DNA from 3 places in the Streptomyces sp. NPDC046215 genome. Region 2 is predicted to be linked to each of the others. Evidence: riboswitches for the same ligand, from Rfam matches in the RefSeq annotation. Region 2 holds a riboswitch; each other region holds the start of a gene.

The links. A riboswitch is a leader RNA that binds a small molecule or an ion and turns the genes downstream of it on or off. The one in region 2 is predicted to bind cyclic di-AMP.
Positions count from the first base shown of each region.
Region 1: it holds a riboswitch for cyclic di-AMP, as region 2 does, so the genes downstream of both, ABZ951_RS12020 (transglycosylase family protein) here and ABZ951_RS24985 (C40 family peptidase) in region 2, are expected to answer to the same signal.
Region 3: it holds a riboswitch for cyclic di-AMP, as region 2 does, so the genes downstream of both, ABZ951_RS12740 (M23 family metallopeptidase) here and ABZ951_RS24985 (C40 family peptidase) in region 2, are expected to answer to the same signal.

Region 1 covers NZ_JBEYZW010000020.1:96,953-100,204, forward strand. The annotation lists gene eno (phosphopyruvate hydratase) at 1-563, opposite strand, end outside; gene ABZ951_RS12020 (transglycosylase family protein) at 870-1,622, opposite strand; cyclic di-AMP (ydaO/yuaA leader) riboswitch at 1,626-1,807, opposite strand; gene ABZ951_RS12025 (transglycosylase family protein) at 2,069-3,079, opposite strand.
Region 2 covers NZ_JBEYZW010000068.1:5,673-8,924, forward strand. The annotation lists gene ABZ951_RS24975 (helix-turn-helix transcriptional regulator) at 1-142, opposite strand, end outside; gene ABZ951_RS24980 (ATP-binding protein) at 442-879, shown strand; gene ABZ951_RS24985 (C40 family peptidase) at 1,012-1,482, opposite strand; cyclic di-AMP (ydaO/yuaA leader) riboswitch at 1,486-1,684, opposite strand; gene ABZ951_RS24990 (SIS domain-containing protein) at 2,318-3,252, opposite strand, start outside.
Region 3 covers NZ_JBEYZW010000022.1:56,966-60,217, reverse strand. The annotation lists gene ABZ951_RS12745 (GntR family transcriptional regulator) at 1-570, opposite strand, end outside; gene ABZ951_RS12740 (M23 family metallopeptidase) at 797-1,600, opposite strand; cyclic di-AMP (ydaO/yuaA leader) riboswitch at 1,614-1,770, opposite strand; gene ABZ951_RS12735 (pitrilysin family protein) at 2,020-3,252, opposite strand, start outside.

The sequences.
Region 1 (3,252 bases), on a different contig from region 2:
GTGTGGTAGACCTCGGCGCCCCAGCGCAGGGCCTCGGAGAAGGACTCCGCGCCGATCGGCGCGATCATGAACTCCTGGATGTCGACGTTGGAGTCGGCGTGCGACCCACCGTTGAGGATGTTCATCATCGGAACGGGCAGCAGGTGCGCGTTCGGGCCGCCCAGGTAGCGGAAGAGCGGGAGGTCGCTGGCCTCGGACGCGGCGTGCGCGACGGCGAGGGAGACGCCCAGGATGGCGTTGGCGCCGAGCGAGCCCTTGTTGTCGGTGGCGTCCAGGTCGAACATCGCCTGGTCGATCAGGCGCTGCTCGGTGGCGTCGTAGCCGACGAGCTCCGGGCCGATCTGCTCGATGACGGCGAGGACGGCCTTCTCGACGCCCTTGCCGAGGTAACGGTTCTTGTCACCGTCACGCAGCTCGATGGCTTCGAAGGCACCGGTGGAGGCGCCGGACGGCACGGCGGCACGGCCCGTGGAGCCGTCGTCGAGGCCGACCTCGACCTCGACCGTGGGGTTGCCTCGCGAGTCGAGGATCTCGCGAGCTACGACGACGTCGATGGACGGCACGAGGGTCTCCTTCGTGGGTGTCTGGAGTTCTGCAGCACGAGCCTAACGGGCGCCGGAGGCTGCGCCTGCCCACGGACCGCCTCCCGGGCCGAAAAACCGCACAAATGCCGAGATCACCGGACGAATGACCGGGGTGTTCGCTGAGCGGGAACGGGTCCGGGCCGGCGCCGGGGGCCGGCGGGAGGGCCCGGGAACGGCGGAGCCCCGCCCCGGCACGCCTCGGGGAGAGGCGTGCCGGGGCGGGGCCGTCCCGCTGTGGGCCCGTCATGGGCGAGGGGGGCGCGGTGCTCCACCGCGCCCGCCGGATCAGCTGAGGTGCAGCATCTGACCGGGGAAGATCAGGTCGGCGTTCTCGACGACGTCCTTGTTGAGGTCGTGCAGCTTCTCCCAGCCGCCCTGGACCTTCTTGGCGTCGGCGATCTTGCCGAGGGTGTCGCCGGCCTTGACCTCGTACTCGCCGTCGCCCTTCTTGAAGGACTGCGGGGCGGCGTGCTTGGGCGCGGCCTGCTTCGGGGCCGGGGCCTCCTCGGCCTGCTCGGCCTTCGGCTGCGGGGCGGCGTGCTTGGGCGCGGCCTGCTTCGGCGCGGCCTGGCGCTCGCTGCGGTCGGCGTGGGACTTCGTCGACGTGGTGCCGCGGTCGGCCTTCTTGGCCACCGAACCGGAACCGGAGGTGTCGACGTTGGCCTTCGGGCCGCCGGCGCTCAGGCCGGTACCGGGAGCGCAGCTCCAGGCACCCGGGCCCTGCATGGCGAGCAGCTTCTCGGCGACGGCGATCTGCTGGCTCTTGGAAGCCTGGTGCGGGTACGCGGCGTACTTGCCGCCACCCGCGGCGTCCCAGGAGCTCTTGGAGAACTGCAGGCCGCCGTAGTAGCCGTTGCCGCTGTTGATGGACCAGTTACCCGTGGACTCGCACTGGGCGACCTTGTCCCAGGTGGAGACGGAAGCGGCGTTCGCGGAGGTGGCGATCATCAGCGGAGCGGCGACGGCCGCGCCGGTGACACCGGCGAGCGTGACGATACGGACGGCCTTGGACGGACGGCGGTGCTTGCCCTTGGACATGAGTCGTTTCCTCACCGACGCCTACGAGGTGAGCTGTCGGGTTCGGGCTGTGAGTTCGCCCGGCCTCGTGTGCGAGCACACTCGGCTTCACCCCAAGCCGCTCCGGTTCCCGCCGGTCACCGACCGACGGCCCATCACGGCGCCTACCTTGGTTCCCCCGCTCCTGCCTACGGCGCTTAACGCGACGACTCCGCCGGTCGTCGGCAGGATTCGGCGTGACGACCGTGGTGCCCGCGGTGGCGAGCGGTCTCGACGGTAAACACAGTCGGCCCGAGGGTTCAAACCCCTCTTTCCGGCCACAGTTGCCCCGCGTTACCCCGAGGAACCGATCATTTCCGCAGGTGGGAGCGGGTGTCGAAACTTTGGGAAGGGGCCGTTCCAGCAAAAGTCAACGAGACCCATGTCTCACTTTCGACTGGAACGGACATTCCCCCCGAACTCTCGCACTATTTACCGATCTCAAGCTTCTGACCTGGATGGATCAAATCCGGATCGCTTCCGACAGCTTTCTCGTTGCGCTCGTACAGAGACTGCCAACCGCCCGTAACGGAGTGCTTTTCCGCGATGACTGACAGATTGTCACCATCTCGCACGGTGTAGTCCCCGGTGGCCGGTACGCCCGGACGGGCGTCCGCGCCGCCGCGCGAGGGCCGCCCGTCGTCCGAACGCGGGGGCTGCGCACGGTGCTTGCCGGTGCCGTCCGTGCCGGTGGCGGGGTCGCCGGGGGCGTCCGGGCCGGGCGTGCCGGAGGGAATCCCGGAGGGTGCGTCGGCGGACGGGGCGGGGGCGGTGGGGATCTCGGTGGGGTCGTCGGCCGGACCGCCCTTGCGGTGCCGCCCGTCCTGCTCCCCGGCCGCGGGGGCCGACGGCGTGCTCTCCGGCGTGCCGGGCCGGTGCTCCGACGGGGACGGGGAGACCGGGGCCGACGGCCCGCCCGGGGTCGCGGAGGGCTCCGCGGACGGCACCGCGGGCGAGGAGGGCGCCGAAGGCGAGGCCGAGGGCGGTGCGGACGGGGTGGCCGGTGAGGAGGGTGCGGCCGGAGAGGAAGGTGAAGCAGGCGACGAGGGCTCGGGTTCCGGCGTGCGCGGGGTGGTCGCCGACGGCTTGGGGTCCACGGTGCTGCCCGGGTTCACCTCCGGTGCCTTGCCGCCCTTGTCGAGGCCCGAAGTCGCCGCGCAGCCCTGCCAGGCGCCGGTTCCGCTGCTGCCGAGGATCTTCTCGGCGACGGCGATCTGCTGCGAGCGGCTGGCCAGATCGGGGCGCGGGGCGTACGCCCGGCCGCCGTTCTGCTCCCAGAGCTCCTGGGTGAGCTGCAGCCCGCCGTAGGAGCCGTTGCCCTTGTTGGCGCTCCACAGGCCCCCGCTCTCGCACTGGGCGACGCGGTCCCACGTGGGGGCGTCCGCGGCACTCGCCCCGGTGGCGGCCAGCAGCGGCATGGCCAGGGCGGATCCCGTCACCCCCGCCGCGACCACGATGGCGGGTACCTGGCGGGGTCTGCGATGTCGACCGTTCCCGGAGCGCATGTGAGGGCCTCTCATGTGGCGGCGAATATGGTCGTCGAACATAGCGACGGGCCCCGGGAGTCACAAGCTGATGTAGCGGAGGTCACGCGAAGGTCACGTGAGTTGAC
Region 2 (3,252 bases):
TGCCCGTCTCGATCCGGCTGACCTTCGACTGGTGCCAGCCCACCGCCCGCGCGGCTTCCAGACTGGTCAGCCCGGTGAGCTCGCGCTGCCGACGCAGCTCCGCGCCCAGTTTGCGGCGGCGCACCGCAGGTCCGTTGCGCATCGGCCCCTCCCTCCGCCCGAGGTGAACGGCTCGTCCGCCCGGCCGTTTTCCGCGATCGCCTTATCGGCGACGGCACCCCCGGTCCGTTACCCCTGTGTCATTAGTCCAGTGTGCCGCCCAAATATGGGCTTCCGTCGTAGAGTTCACCGCTTCGAGCGACAGATATATGCATATCTCGGAGGATCGCCCCCATCACACCCGTTATCAGTGGCAGTCTGTCGCGAAGAGCCGTCCGAGGCCGCTCTCGACTTCACTGCGCAAAGCGTCGGAGTCCGGCCCCGGTAGGAAGGGACACCGCCATGGCAGACCAGCAAGAAGCCACCGTCACTCTGCCGAGCGCCCCCGCCTCGGTCTCCACGGCACGCCGCTATGTGGCCGGTGTGCTCGCGGAATGGGGGCTGCCCGGCGGCACCGACACCGCCGAGACGGTGCGGCTGATCGTCTCCGAGCTCGCCACCAACGCCGTGCAGCACACCCGCGGCCAGTCACCCACCTTCACCGTCGACGTCCGCCTGGAGCGGGATCAGCAGCTGCGCATCGGCGTCACCGACAGTCACCCCCGCTTCCCGCGCCGGCTGCCGGCGGCCGTCCAGCAGGACAACGGGCGGGGCATGGTCATCATCCGCTGTCTCACCGCGGAGCGCGGGGGAAGACTCTTCTTCACCCCGACCTCGGACGGCGGGAAGACGGTGTGGATCTCGCTCCCGTGGACCGTGGCGGTCAGCGCCGAACTCTGAACGGGGCGGGGACGGGGCGGCAGGGCCCCGGGCCCCCGCGCGGTGCGCGGAGGCCCGGGGTGGTGCCGGGCCCGCTGCCCCGGGCCCGGCCGCGCCGCGGGCGGTGCGCCCGGCGGCGGTCGCGTCCGGCGGTCAGTTCACCCGGCCGTAGAGCACGCTGTTGGTCCAGATCCGCTCCAGGCGGACGACCGAGCCGGTCTTGGGAGCGTGCCAGATCTTGCCGCCACCGGCGTATATCCCGACGTGGTAGATGCCGCGCCCCGAGCCGAAGAACACCAGATCACCGCGTTCCCGCGCGGCGCGCGGGATGTGGCGGGTGCGGTTGTACTGCTGGGCGGCGGTGCGGGGCAGTTGCTTGCCCGCCCGCTTGAAGGAGTAGAGCGTCAGGCCCGAGCAGTCGAAGCGGTACGGGCCGGTCGCCCCCCACTGGTAGGGGGAACCCTGTTTCGAGGCCGCGATGCGCAGTGCCGTGGTGGAGACGGTCGATGCCTCGGCGCCGGCCGCGCCGCCCGGCACCAGAACGGTGGCACCGACGGCTGCGAGCGTGAGGGCCGACGCCGCGCCGGCCCTGGACATCTTTGACGGACGTTTGTGCGCGCCCATTCTTCAACCCTTCGTCAGCCGCCTGTGAAGGATGACCTGTCGGGTTCGGGCAGGCGAAGTATGCCCGGCCGCGTCAACGGCTTCACCCCAAGGGCCGACCGCACTACTCTTGGTCGTCCCACCATGCTTGGGTCCTCCATCCCTGCCGATGCACTCAGTCGACCTGCATCCCGGCGGCGGCAGGGTTCGGCGTCCACCGGGACCGCCCCACCGGGATGGCGGGGTCTTGTCGTCGACGGGATCTTGGCGCAGCCCTGGTACGGATTCCGAGCGGAACCAAAGGTATGTGAGCCTGATCACTTCTGGGTAATTCCGGTGGACACGACGGCATTTGACCCTCATCGGATTCGCCTGTTGAGCCGCTGGCCTGCGGCCCGCCGCACCTGCTCCGGCGCGGTGTGCGTGCCCGGTTGACTTCGATCGCCGCGCCCCGTCTACGACATGATCCGGCGTATGGGGGAGCGGTGTTTATTCGCCCGCCGACCCCGGGTCCGTGGGCGCGGGCGGGAGCGTGAGCGGGATTGTGACCCGGTGCGCCCGACGCTCCCCGCCGGGGCCGGGCACCGCCCGTGTTCGGCGGGCCCGCTCGCAACTCCCCTTCGCCCCGTTCGCACACGGCTGCGAGCGCGCCCCGGGGTCCGGGGGCCGCGACGACCCAGGTCTGCGCCGCCCGTAGCCCGCCGTACGTGTCGTGCGGGCGGGCGGGATGGATCCGGCCCAGAAGATCCCGTACGTGCAGGGCGCAGCCGGGCGGTTCGGCCCGGCGCGGGCGGTCGGCGGGGGCCGCGGGCCGCTGCGAGCCGGGCCGCGGCCGCGGTATGCGGAAGGGGGCGGCTCAGCCGGCGGCCAGCTCCGCGCGGATGGTGTCGCCGTGGTACCAGGGGTTGCCCGCGGCCTCGGAGATCAGGTTCCGCGAGGTGGTGTCACGGTACCGGCCGAGGTCGAGTGTGAGGTACTGGACTAGCTCCAGCGCGGTGAAGTACTTGCGCATGAAGGTGGGCTGGGTCAGCGGGATCTCGGTGACCTCGATGTTCCGGTTCTGCGGCAGGTCACTTGTCAGCAGGCCGACCAGGTTCGTCATCTTCTGCCGCGTGTACGCGTCGTCCTGGTCGTCCTGGAAGATCAGGACGCTGTGCTTGCGCGTGGGGTCGGACAGCGTCGCTACCTCGCTGTGGCAGAACTCGTGGAAGAAGTTCCGCGTGGCGGGGACCATCGCCATCTCGTTGAGGTGCATCTTCGCCAGCTTCAGCAGGCTCTCGTGCCACAGGGGGGAGGCCAGCATGATGACGTTGGCGTCCCGGCTGCGCGCGGCGGCCGTACGGGCCAGCTCGCGGTGCGCGGCGGTGAAGTCGGTCTCCAGGTGGTCCGGGAGCGCGGCCACCTCGGGCCCGAAGTCCTGGGAGATCAGCCCCAGCTCGAAGAACATGTCCAGCAGGATCGCGAAGTACTGGCCCACGTGGAACAGCGGGTACTCGCGGTCCGGCTCGGTCAGCTGCCAGCGCGCGATCGAGACACCGTGCCGCTGCCCCAGCTCGCCGAGCTTGCCGCCCGAGGTGAGCAGCAGCACCCGGTCGTGGGCGTGCGCGAGGCGGTGGAAGACGTGCAGCGGCTCGGTCGAGTGGCCGCTGTAGGAGCTCAGGACGATCAGCGTGCGCTCGTCGTCCATGACGGAGGCGGGTATCAGATACCGGAAGTCGTAGTCGTTGAAGACGTGGAACTCCAAGTCCGTGTCGATGGAGTTGAAGAAGGCACGGACGACGTCGGAGACGA
Region 3 (3,252 bases), on a different contig from region 2:
CGCGTCGACGAGCGCCCCGCACGCCGCCCACGCCTCCACCGGCCGGGCGGGCGGCTCCGGCACGTACACCCAGGCGATCTTCAGCCGCAGCTGGGTGAGGAGCCCGGCGAGGCTGGGACTGCCCGACGCCTGGGCGAGCGTCTCGTCGAACCAGTCGCTCAAGGGCCGCAGTTCGGCCGTCAGCCCGGCACGGGCGCGCTCCTGACCGAGCTTGACCAGCCCGCGCAACACCTTTACATGCGCCTCCGTGCGCCGCTGCGCGGCCCGCGCCGCGCCCAGCGGCTCCAGCAGGGCCCGGACGTCCAGGAGGTCGGCCGCCTCCCGCTCGGTGGGCTCCGCCACGCAGGCGCCCGCGTGCCGGCGGGTGGTGACGAACCCTTCGGAGGCCAGGGTGCGCAGGGCCTCGCGGACCGGTACCCGGGAGACGCCGTACTGCCGGGCGAGGAGCTCCTCGGTGAGCCGGCTGCCGGGCGGGAACCTGCCGGAGACGATGTCGTCCCGGATGGCCGTGCAGACGGCGTGCGTCGAAATGCGGCGGCCGTCCCGCACCGCTCTGCCGTCCCCGCTCACGTACGGCCCCGCATGGGTGTACCTCCGCATTGACCTCCGCGAAACGCGGCCTATTGTCACTTGTTGAGCGACTCTATTGCAGTCGGGTGCGAATTCCGATGGCCACGGTGTTTCCATCGATATGTTTTGGCCAACACAAAGGCCCCGGCCGGGGGCCGGGGCCTTCGATGAAGCGTGTCGCGCGCCCGTCGCGGCGGACGGCGCGTCAGGGGCGGTCGGGCGACCGTCAGATGCCGACGCCGTGCGAGCGCAGGTACTCGACCGGGTCGATGTCGGTGCCGTACGTCGCGCCGGTGCGGGCCTCGAAGTGCAGGTGCGGGCCGGTGACGTTGCCCGTGGAGCCGGAGATGCCGATCTGCTGGCCCGCGGTGACCGCCTGGCCGGCGCTGACGCTGATCGAGCTGAGGTGGCCGTACTGCGTGTAGGTGCCGTCGTTGTGCTTGATGACGACGTTGTTGCCGTACGCGCCGCCCCAGCCGGCCTCGACGACGGTGCCGGCGCCCACGGACTGCACCGTGGAGCCCTCGGCGGCGTGGAAGTCGACACCGGTGTGGCTGCCGGAGGACCACAGGCCGCTGGACGCCTTGTAGGAGGTCGAGACGTAGGAGCCGTCGATGGGCGCGACGTAGGCGTTGAGGCGCTTGCGCTGCTCCTCGCGGTCGGCCCGCTCCTTCTCGGCGCGCTCGGCGTCGGCCTTGCGCTTGGCCTCGTCCGCGGCCTTCTTGACCGCGGCGGCCTCCTTCTTGGCCTCGGCCTCGGCCTGGAGGCGGGCGGTGGTCTCCTCGGCGCTGGTGCGCTGGACCTCGGCCTGCTCGCCGACGCGGTCAGCCGTGTCGTCGCCGATGACGATGGCCTGGGTCAGGCCGGTGTCCTCGGTGCGGGGCGCGTCGTCGGTCGCGGCGAGCGCCGGGGCGGCGAAGCCCGCGACGACACCGGTGGCCGTGAGGGTGGCTATGCCCGCGATGTTCGCGCCGGTGCGGACGGCGCGGCTCGGACGGCGGTGCTTCCCGGTGGCACGAGTGAACGCCATAGGTACGGCTGATCCTTTCCTTCCTTCTCGCCTACCGGGTTAGCTGACGGGTTCGGAGCAGGAAGGTCTCCTACGACTCCCTCCGGAAAGGGAACCGATTCACCCCAGGGGACATGTGGGTCCCCGGTTCCCCCGGCTCGCGCCGTACGGGGATTCGGCGATGGCTGCCCGGTGCCGCGGATGCGGCGCGCAATATGACGGACAGCCGCCCTGACGCTAGACGCCGCCTCTTTCCCACGGCAAACAGAACTCATGTTTTGTGGCGTACACCACAGTTCAGAGGTGCAACCACTCCACTAAATCGGACATAAAGGAGGCACGCGTGACCCGTCGGTCTCGCGTGCCTCCCGGGCGATATGAGCCCCCATCAGAGCCGTGTCAGGACCGGCCGGACCGGGCCGGACGCGGATCCGCCCAGCTCAGCCCGTGATCACCGTCACCTCTCCGATGCCCAGCGCCTTCACGGGCGCCTCGATCTCGGCGGCGTCACCGACGAGGACCGTCACCAGGCGGTCCACCGGAAACGCGTTGACAGCGGCGGCGGTGGCCTCCACGGTGCCGGTCTGCGCGAGGCGCTCGTAGAGCCGGGCCTGGAAGTCGTCGGGGAGGTGCTGCTCGACCTGGTCGGCGAGCGTCCCGGCGACGGCCGCGGCCGTCTCGTACTTCAGCGGGGCGACGCCCACGAGGTTCTGCACGGCGCTGTCCCGCTCGGCGTCGGTCAGCCCCTCGGCCGCGAGGGTGCGCAGCACGGCCCACAGGTCGGCCAGGGCCGGGCCGGTGGAGGCGGTGTCCACCGAGCCGCTGATGGCGAGCATGGCCGCGCCCGTGCCCTGCGCGGTGGAGCGCAGCACCTGGCCGAAGGCCCGCACGCCGTAGGTGTAGCCCTTCTCCTCGCGCAGGACGCGGTCGAGGCGGGAGGTGAGGGTGCCGCCGAGGCAGTACGTACCGAGCACCTGGGCCGGCCAGACGCGGTCGTGCCGGTCGGCGCCGATCCGGCCGATGAGCACCTGCGTCTGGACCGCGCCGGGGCGGTCGACGATGACGACGCGCCCGGTGTCGTCGGCGGTGATCGGCGGCACCGGGCGGGGCTCGGCGGCCGGGCCGGTCCAGGCGCCGAGCGTCTCGGCGAGGGCCGCGTCGAGGTCGATGCCGGTGAAGTCGCCGACGACGACGGCCGTGGCGGTGGCGGGCCGGACGTGGGCCGCGTAGAAGGCCCGCACGGCGGCGGCGTCGATGCGGGCGACGGTCTCCTCCGTGCCCTGGCGGGGCCGGGACATCCGCGAGTCGGCGGGGAAGAGCGCCCGCGAGAGGGCCATGGCGGCCCGGCGGGAGGGGTTGGCCAGCTCGTGCGGGATCTCGTCCAGGCGGTTGCGGACGAGGCGCTCGATCTCGCTGTCGGGGAAGGCGGGGGCGCGCAGGGCGTCGGCGAGCAGGCCGAGCGCCTTGGGGAGCCGGGAGGCCGGGACCTCCAGGGAGACCCGGATGCCGGGGTGGTCGGCGTGCGCGTCCAGGCTGGCGCCGCAGCGCTCCAGCGCGGCCGTGAACTCCTCGGCGGTGTGCTTGTCGGTGCCCTCGGTGAGGGCCCGCGCCATGATGGTGGCGACGCCGTCGAGGCCCTCCGGCTCGGCGTCCAGGGGCGCGCCGAGGTTCAC